Regions from separate parts of the Psychrobacillus sp. genome, predicted to be linked through region 2. Evidence: riboswitches for the same ligand, from Rfam matches in the RefSeq annotation. Region 2 holds a riboswitch; each other region holds the start of a gene.

Region 1 (3,147 bases), on a different contig from region 2:
TTCGGTAAGCATGGAGAAGGTTATGTTCGGGTTGGGCTATTAGTTGATGAGGATAGACTCGTCGAAGCGGTTGAAAGAATAGAAAAGCTACAGCTTTTTTAACAAGTAAATCAGTTTCTCCTTTTAAATTAATCAGTTGGTATTAAAGAATTTGTGAAAGAATGTATTTAAACTAACGCTCGAGGTTAGTTTAATGAACTCGAAACCTATATTAATTTATATCAAAACAGGAATGTATTTTATGTTATAATTGGTTAATTATTGTAGGAGGTAAAAAATGAAAAAAAATATATTTATAGCGATTGTATTTACTTTAGTAGCGATGTTTACCTTCTCCATCACATCAGAAGCTTCATCTACACAAGTTATGTGGGGGAAAACAGAATTAAAAAAAGGTCAGATTGGTAAAGTAACACTTTACGCAGATGTAGCAACATATAAGCCTGATGGCTCTAGAGGAAAGGTGTTACCAGCAGGTGGAGAGTATCGTGTCTATACATTTCGTACAGATATATACGGAGGAGAATACGGTCTAGGGGACGGATTGTTTGTCAATATGTACAGTGCTTTGAAGTATGAAACGCCTTCTAAAGCAAAACTTGCATTACTAGTAGATTCTTCTACACAAGTTATGTGGGGGAAAACGGAATTAAAAAAAGGGCAGATTGGTAAAGTAACACTTTACGCAGATGTGGCGACATATAAGGCGGATGGCTCTAGAGGAAAAGTGTTACCAGCAGGTGGAGAGTATCGTGTCTATACATACCGTACAGATTTATACGGAGGAGAATACGGTCTAGGGGACGGATTGTTTGTCCATATGTACAGTGCTTTGAAGTATGAAACGCCTTCTAAAGCAAAACTTGCATTACTAGTAGATTCTTCTACAAAAGTTATGTGGGGGAAAACGGAACTTAAAGCAGGACAAATCGGAAAAGTTACAATCCTTAAGGAAACTACTTTATTTAAGGTAATTAATAGTGTTGATGGTGGCGAACCTGGTCTTGAACCTATCCGACAATTAATGCCTAACGAAGAATTCCGAGTGTATTCAGCTAAACAACCACTTGATGGATATGTTCCCATGTATGGTCTAGGTGGTGGGTATTATATTGTACAAAACAATACCATGTTAAATGGAGTTTCTGTAAAGTATGAAACGCCATCTAAAGCAAAACTTGCATTACTTAATTAAAATAGTAGTATAAAATGCACATAAAAAGTGAGCTTGGAGAAACATTTTCCAGATCACTTTTTATGTGCATTTTTAAATCACCCCTTACCTTTAACATAACCATAAAAATAAAGTGTAAAGCTAAATGTAAAGCTTTTAAATGCTTACATCTTAGTATTTCCAAATCACTCACTTATGTATAATTATTTATATAATTTTGTATTTGAATTTTTCTAAACAATTATACAAATGTTAAAATAACTATTGACTTCAATAGAGTAGTGTAGTAAATTTTTTCTATAGTAAAAACGAAAAACTTAATAGATTATTATCTCTTATCAAGAGTAGCTGAGGGACTGGCCCGTTGAAGCTCGGCAACCATCTATACTAAAAAAGTATAGAAAGGTGCTAAATCCTGCAAAACATTTTGTTTTGGAAGATAAGAGAGGACAATACATATTTGTGTGCCTCTCTTTCTTTTGAAAGAGAGGCTTTTATATTTATTCGTTTTTATTAATACATATTCAGGAGGAATTACAATGAAGAAATTTAGCTTAGTGTTATCAGGAGTTTTATTAACAGGGTTGCTCTCGGCTTGTGGTGATGATGCTACATCAGGACCATTAGATGAAAATAAATTAGTAGTTGGCGTTACGTCAGGTCCACATGAACAAGTTACTGAGGTTGTTGCGGAAGTTGCAGCACGTGACGGTCTAGAAATTGAGATTAAGGCTTTTTCAGATTTCGTACTTCCAAACACAGCTCTTGATGAAGGAAGCTTGGACGCAAATAGTTATCAAACTCTACCTTTTCTTGACTCATTCAACGAAAATAATGATACAGAGCTAGTACCAGTTGCTGAGACTATTTTACTTCCAATGGGCGTTTATTCTGAAAAGTATTCATCCTTCGATGAATTGCCTGATGGAGCAACTTTTGGGCTACCAAACGATCCGACACAAGGAGCACGTGCTTTAGACATCTTAGAAGTGAATGGTTTTATCAAAGTTAAAGAAGGTAAGAAAGGAAATGCTTCTATTCAAGACATTGAAGAAAATCCTAAAAACCTTGAGTTTATAGAATTAGAGGCTGCTCAAATAGTAAAACAGCTTAGTGAAGTCGATGCAGCAGCAATCAATTCCAATTATGCTTTGGAAGCTGGTATTAACCCTGGAGAAGAATCTATTTTGTTAGAGTCAGCAGATTCACCATACGTTAACCATATTGTTGTTCGTAAGGAAAATGAAAATGACCCTGCCATTCAAAAATTCATTAAAGCATACCATTCAGACGAAGTTAGAGAATTTATTGAAGAAGAATTCCAAGGCTCTGCACTAGCAGGTTGGTAAATAAGAAAAGCGCAGGCGCCTATCTCTGCCCCGACAGGCAAATGGGAAAATGCGAGGAGGCAGGTCCACTGCCACCGGAGTATTTTCCTATTTGACCCCGAGGGGCAAGGCGCCGGAGCTAGACATCAAGAAAAGCATAGGCGCCTATCCCTGCCCCGACAGGCAAATGGCTAAAAAGTGAAGAGGCAGCTCTTTTCCTACCGCAAACGCTCTTTTTACGACGAGTTTGCGCAGAAATAGGTTTTGACCATTTGACCCCGAGGGGCAAGGCGCCGGAGCTTGATATCAAGAAAAGCGCCGGCATCTATGTCTGCCGGCGTTTTTTTAGAAAGGAAGATCATTCATGATAGTTTTAGAAAATATTACAAAAGAATTCAACAGTAAAAGCAGTACGGTTAAGGCTGTTAATAACGTAAGCATACACGTAAAAAAAGGTGAGATTCATGGAGTTATAGGCTATAGCGGTGCAGGGAAAAGTACGCTCATTCGCTGTGTCAATCTATTAGAGAAACCAACATCCGGAAAAGTATACATAAACGGCAATAACATTACCCCCCTTCCCCCGGCGAAGCTACGTATGGTACGAAATAAAATAGGAATGATCTTTCAAGGATTTAACCTTCT
Region 2 (3,147 bases):
ATTCAATATATTTTTCCCTTTCTTCCTTCGTCCTTGTATAACAAATATCATACATATTAAAGCTTAGTGTTTTCGTCAGATTATTAAAACCATGTAACTCGATTCTTTGTTTTGGTGTCAAACTCATAGACATAACCCCACTTCCAATAAATTGAAAATCCATACTTTTATAAATATGTGTATCAACAAAATACAATGTCTCTTCAATTTTGTCTTCCCTAATATTTGAATAAATAAAACTAAAATCAATAAAAAACTCCTGAATATTTAAACAGGAGTTTATATAAGTCAATTTCATAATTTTTGTTTTAATAAAATTGACTCATATATATTTCTTCTATTTACTCCCAGTTATAAGGAGTAGCCTGATAAACATAGTAATTCAACCAATTAGAAAACAATAAATGTGTATGTGCCCTCCATGTATTTAATGGCTTATTTGAGGGGTTGTTATTTGGGAAATAGTATTTGGGCATCTCTATATCTATTCCTCTAGTTATGTCTCTATGATATTCCTCTGCTAATGTGTGTGCATCATACTCTAAATGACCAGTGACCATCACCATTTTATTGTCGTTAGATTTTACAAGAAACACACCTGCTTCCTCCGACGTAGATAAAATAGTTAGTCGCTCATCCTTTTCTATTTCTTCTTCAGATACAGAAGTGTAACGAGATACGGGAGCATTAAACTCTTCATTAAATCCTCTTATTAAATTCTCCACTTGGTTAGTTAATATATGCCGATACACTCCTGAGCATTTTTGAGAAAGTGAGAATTTATCTATACCAAAATGATAATACAGTGCAGCCTGCGCCCCCCAACAAATATGTAACGTGGAGGTGACATTGGATTTAGACCATTCCATTATTTCCTTCATTTCATTCCAGTAATCGACCTCCTCAAATGGCAACTGTTCTACTGGAGCACCAGTTATAATCATCCCATCAAACTTTTTTTCTCTTATTTGATCAAATGTCGTGTAGAAAGTATCCAAATGGGTTTTGCTAGCATTCTTGGATTCATGCGTTGCTGTATTCATAAAGGTTATATTCACTTGTATAGGAGTATTTCCTAGAAGTCTTAATAGCTGAAGCTCCGTTTTTTCCTTCTCAGGCATTAGATTAAAAATAATAATGTTAAGTGGACGGATGTCCTGCCTGTAGGCACGCTCTTGATCCATGAGAAAAATTTTCTCTTCTTTTAACAGCTTAGCTGCAGGTAATTGTTTCGGAATATTTATAGGCAATGACTTTCCCCTCCCAATGAAATGCGCAAGAGCACCTGTGATTTCGCCCCACAAAAAAGTAAGAAAGCGACCAGGAGCAAGGCGGCTATTAAAATAAATACCCCTCTTTCCATGTAAGAAAAGAGAGGCAAGAATTTGCTAGCTAGCTCTTATCTTCCAAGATCGTCTTGTTAGGAATTAGCACCTTTCTGTATAACAGAGGTTGCCGAAGTATCACAGGGCCTAATCCCTCCACTTCTCTTGATAAGAATATTAAATTATTTAAATTATTCATTAATAAATCATATTAGCATGCTCTATTACTTATATCAACCTATTTTGAGAAGTATTCTGGTCATTCTGCTAAATCTAGCCATTTCTCTAATAATTGCTCCAATTGCTCCTCTACCCGAAGTTTTTCCAAGCTTAATGCCTCATAATTTCCCCAATCATTCTCTATGCTAATTTGTTTAGTTAGCTCATCTAGAACATTTTCGAGATCACTTATTCGTTTTTCCAGAGGAATTTCCTTTTGTTGTTTGACAGGTGTTGCTTCTTTTAAGGGCTGATTGATTACTTTTTTCATAGTATTTTCTTTTGAGCAGAACTCATTCCATTTTTCCCTTGCCCATTCATAAGGACCTTCAAATGTGGTAAGCACGCCATGCTCTAGCCAAGCAGTCCTTGGAAATAGTTTATTTAGAAAATATCTATCGTGAGATACTGCAATAATAGTCCCAGTAAAATCATCTAGCGCTTCCTCTAATACCTCTCGTGAATCAATATCAAGATGATTCGTTGGCTCATCTAATATTAGACAATTTATGTCTTGATGCATTAGCTGAGCAAGACGGAGTCGCATTCTTTCTCCTCCACTTAAATCAGCAATTCTTTTAAAAACATCCGCCCCATAAAACATAAACTTCGCTAAAATGTGTCGGGCCTCTCCCTCTGCCACATTTACTTCAGCTCTAAAAATATCTATCAAGCGAGCTTTGGGATCTGTTATTTCGAAATGTTGAGAAAGATATCCTTGGCGAACATTACTACCAAATCGTGCTTCACCCGAGTCAATTAACTCTACTCCTCTGAGAATATTCAAAATGGTAGTTTTACCTGTTCCATTCCTACCAACGATTGCAAGACGGTCCTTCCAATATACATGAAGTTCTGCACTGTTTAATAACATTTTTTCACCAAAGCTTTTGAAAGCCTCTTCCATTATGACAACTTCTTTTCCGCTTCGGGGTGCCGCATCAAAAGATAGACTCATTTTCTTAGGGTCTATTAGAGGTTTACGAACCTTTTCCATCCGCTCTAGTGCCCGTTCCATATTCCTCGCCTGACGGTGTAAACTTGCATTTGGAGGAACTGCTTGGTTAGCCCATATCCTTAATCTTTTTATCGCTTCTCTCATTTTCTTTATCTTTTTTTGTTGTTCCTCATACTGTTGAAATTCACGAGTAAGTTTTTCTTCCTTTTCGATTAGAAAAGAAGAATAATTACCATGATATTTCGTAAGCATACCATCCTCAAGATCTGCAACTTTTGTAACTACCTTATGTAAAAAATATCGGTCATGTGAAATAATAACAACTGTTCCTGTATAACTAACCAAATACTCCTCTAACCACTCTATTGCAAACAAATCCAAATGATTAGTCGGCTCATCCAACAGTAAAAGGTCTGGCTTGGTTAATAGTAGCTGTCCAAGCATTATTTTAGTTTGCTCACCACCACTTAAACTTGAAAATGGCTGTTCTATAAAACCACCTAGCTGTAGCCCTTCAACTACTTTATCAATTTCGGAATCAATGGTATATCCGCCCTGTAACGTGAATTCTTCCTGTATGTCTCCATACTGCTTTAGAAGTTTTTCCATCGCCTCAGCATTTCCCACTGCTAGTTCGTTTTCAAG
Region 3 (3,147 bases), on a different contig from region 2:
GATATGGATACCACCAGCATTTACGAAATCATAGTCGAAATCCTTCATTTGTGATTCTAGATAAGGAGCATGTTGAAAGTAATTGGCATCTAGGTCACCAGAATCAAGGTCTTTATTTGGTAGTATATAATCTTGGTACGTCTCAATTTGTAGCTCAATGCCTTGTTCTTCTAATATAGGTACTACCTGCTCTAAAATCTCTGCGTGCGGTACGTTAGAGGCACCAACAACTAATTTGTCGCTATCCTCATCGCCACAAGCAGCAAGCGTTAATGCACTAACAGATAATAAAACCCCAGCCAATAATTTTTTCATTTTCAATCTCTCCCTATCTTTTATCAATTTTTGTAGTAATAATATCGCCAATCCATTGTAGAATAAAGACGATGATTAATATTAAAATAGTGGCAATAAATGTTACATCCTCGCGACTACGTTGGAATCCATCTTGAAATGCTAGATTTCCAAGTCCTCCAGCTCCAATAATTCCAGCCATCGCTGTATAACCAACTAGTGAAATACAGGTTACGGTAATACCAGATACTAAGGCTGGCATCGATTCTGGCAATAAAACCTTCCAAATGATTGTAGAGGTTTTAGCACCCATCGATTTAGCTGCCTCTAAAACACCCTTGTCGATTTCTCGTAATCCGATTAAAACCATACGGGCATAAAATGGAGCAGCTCCAATTACTAATGCAGGGATGGCCGCATTCGGACCACGCATCGATCCCGTCAACAACGTTGTAAATGGTATCAACAAAATGATTAAAATAATAAAAGGAATAGAACGGAAAATATTAACTACTCCACTGGTCAACCAGTTTGCTATTTTATTTGCCCATGCCTGGTGTGGACTTGTCAAAAACAATAAAAGTCCTAAAATTAGACCAAAGATTGCTGTTAGGACTGTAGAAATTGCGGTCATATAAAGGGTTTCTATAGTGGCTTCCCACATTTTAGGCCAATCAACATTTGGAAATAACGATTCAATCATTGTTGATCACCTCAGTTTTAACTTTTTGCGAGTGGATAAATTGTATGGCATCTTCCACCGCTTGTTCATTTCCATCGATTTGCAGGATTAGTGTCCCGAACGCTCCACTTTTCGTGTGAGAGATATTCCCTTGGACAATGTTTACCTCTAAATCGAACTGTTTGATTAATCTCGAAAGAATTGGTTGCTCTGTAGTATCTCCAACGAAAACGAGCTTAACTAGCTTGCCGTTTGGATAAAGCTTAACTAGGTTTTGAATGGTTTGAATCGGCTCTTTGGAATCAGAAATTTGAGAAACGAAACGCTTTGTAATAGGCTGTTGTGGCTTTTGGAATACCTCAAGCACATCTCCCTCTTCTACAACTTGCCCATTTTCCATAACTGCTACTCGGTTACAGATCTTTTGAATAACTTGCATCTCATGGGTGATTAACACAATGGTTAGTCCGAGTTTTTCATTAATGCTTACGAGCAAGTCTAAAATGGAGTCGGTTGTTTCAGGGTCAAGAGCAGATGTTGCCTCATCACAAAGCAATACCTCTGGACCATTAGCCAACGCTCTGGCAATTCCTACGCGTTGCTTTTGTCCTCCAGATAATTGTGATGGGTAAGAGTCTCCTCTTCCCTCCAATCCAACAAGGCTTAAAAGCTCTTCTACTCTAGCTTTTCTTTTTTCCTTTGGAACTCCTGCAATTTCTAATGGGAATGCTATATTTTCAGCGACTGTTCGCGACCAAAGTAAATTGAAATGCTGGAAGATCATGCTTACTTTTTGACGAAAGCTTCGAAGCTTGTCCTCATTAATAGATGTAATTTCCTGGCCGTTCACTGTAATATGACCGTCAGATGGCTTTTCTAGCCCATTCAACAATCGTATTAGCGTACTCTTGCCCGCTCCACTGTAACCAATAATCCCGAAAATTTCTCCACGCTGTATGTCCAGATTTACACTATCAACTGCAACGATTTCTCCTTGCTTGGTAATAAATCTTTTCGAAACTTCTTTTAAACTAATCAAGTAAATCTGACCACCTTTCCTAATAAAAAACCCCTTCTGCAAAAGAGCAGAAGGGGTGTATGTTATCTATTTAAAATAACGTTCATCCATTCTCTCATTTCCCAAAGCTATAGCTTTGCGTGACTTGGCACCATTTCACTTTCATGACGGTTGCCGGGCTTCAAAGGGCACTTCCCTCCACCTCTCTTAATAAGAGCGACACTATTAAATTGTGTTTTCAACATAACGAATATTATCATAGGTTTCCATCTTCGTCAATAGCCTTTATTGTTTCCAATAAGTAAGGAACTGATTGAAAAGCATAGATTTTCTTTTCCACTTTCCCATGTTTTGTAATAAGAAGACAAGGGACGCTTTCAATTTCCTGTTCTATCGCCAAATCACCTAGAAAATTAATATTTGCCTGACCAATTGGATAGGTAACCATTTCTTTAATAACATTCATCATTTTACTTGCTACCTGACACGTTCCACACATAGGCGTATAGATATAAAACAAGGTAAGTGTTGAATTGTTTTTAGCGCTATCCCATTGTTCTCTAGTCCATTCATTCATACACATCATCCTAAGGTAAAAATTCTTTTTTCACCTTAATATTAACACGTTTTAATATAGATGCCAAAACCTTCGCCGGTGTGTTTGCTACTTCGCCATACGTCGGGTTCGTATACAAATGAATTGCCTCTGGATACTCCTTCCTAACGACCGATCGAATTTGTTCCCCGGATTTGTCTGCATCTAGAAAAGCATAAATCGGCAAGCCATCATAAGGGCTTAATAGCTCCTCCAATTTTACATCGGATATCGTTCCATTAGTACATATAATTTCTGGAGATTCATCGAGAAGGCTTAATAATTGCAGCTTATCAGACCTACCCTCAACGATAATTATTTTATCACTAAATACATGTGCCATTTAGCTTCTCTCCCAACTTATCCTTTCCTTTATTATATGAAAAAAACGCCGATTATTAACCGGCGTTTTCATTATTACTCTGCTATTAATTCTTCGTACTTTTCAGGAGATAATAAGCTGTCCACTTCTGATACGTCAGAAGGCTCAACCACGATCATCCATGCATTTTCATAAGGTGATTCATTAACAAATTCGGGGCTATCTTCTAGCTCAGT

The links. A riboswitch is a leader RNA that binds a small molecule or an ion and turns the genes downstream of it on or off. The one in region 2 is predicted to bind S-adenosylmethionine.
Region 1: linked by a shared signal. The riboswitch ahead of AC06OU_RS00550 (MetQ/NlpA family ABC transporter substrate-binding protein) and the one ahead of metA (homoserine O-acetyltransferase MetA) in region 2 are both predicted to bind S-adenosylmethionine.
Region 3: linked by a shared signal. The riboswitch ahead of AC06OU_RS00990 (methionine ABC transporter ATP-binding protein) and the one ahead of metA (homoserine O-acetyltransferase MetA) in region 2 are both predicted to bind S-adenosylmethionine.

Annotation. Positions count from the first base shown of each region.
Region 1 is NZ_JBAEAP010000021.1:992-4,138, forward strand. It holds partial or broken gene AC06OU_RS00540 (aminotransferase class I/II-fold pyridoxal phosphate-dependent enzyme) at 1-102, shown strand, start outside; gene AC06OU_RS00545 (hypothetical protein) at 278-1,195, shown strand; SAM riboswitch class I at 1,507-1,620, shown strand; gene AC06OU_RS00550 (MetQ/NlpA family ABC transporter substrate-binding protein) at 1,714-2,523, shown strand; gene AC06OU_RS00555 (methionine ABC transporter ATP-binding protein) at 2,867-3,147, shown strand, end outside.
Region 2 is NZ_JBAEAP010000163.1:7,025-10,171, reverse strand. It holds gene speD (adenosylmethionine decarboxylase) at 1-127, opposite strand, end outside; gene metA (homoserine O-acetyltransferase MetA) at 342-1,250, opposite strand; SAM riboswitch class I at 1,397-1,500, opposite strand; gene abc-f (ribosomal protection-like ABC-F family protein) at 1,585-3,147, opposite strand, start outside.
Region 3 is NZ_JBAEAP010000034.1:845-3,991, forward strand. It holds gene AC06OU_RS00980 (MetQ/NlpA family ABC transporter substrate-binding protein) at 1-315, opposite strand, end outside; gene AC06OU_RS00985 (methionine ABC transporter permease) at 329-997, opposite strand; gene AC06OU_RS00990 (methionine ABC transporter ATP-binding protein) at 990-2,015, opposite strand; SAM riboswitch class I at 2,107-2,211, opposite strand; gene AC06OU_RS00995 (thioredoxin family protein) at 2,251-2,571, opposite strand; gene AC06OU_RS01000 (toprim domain-containing protein) at 2,582-2,932, opposite strand; gene gcvH (glycine cleavage system protein GcvH) at 3,007-3,147, opposite strand, start outside.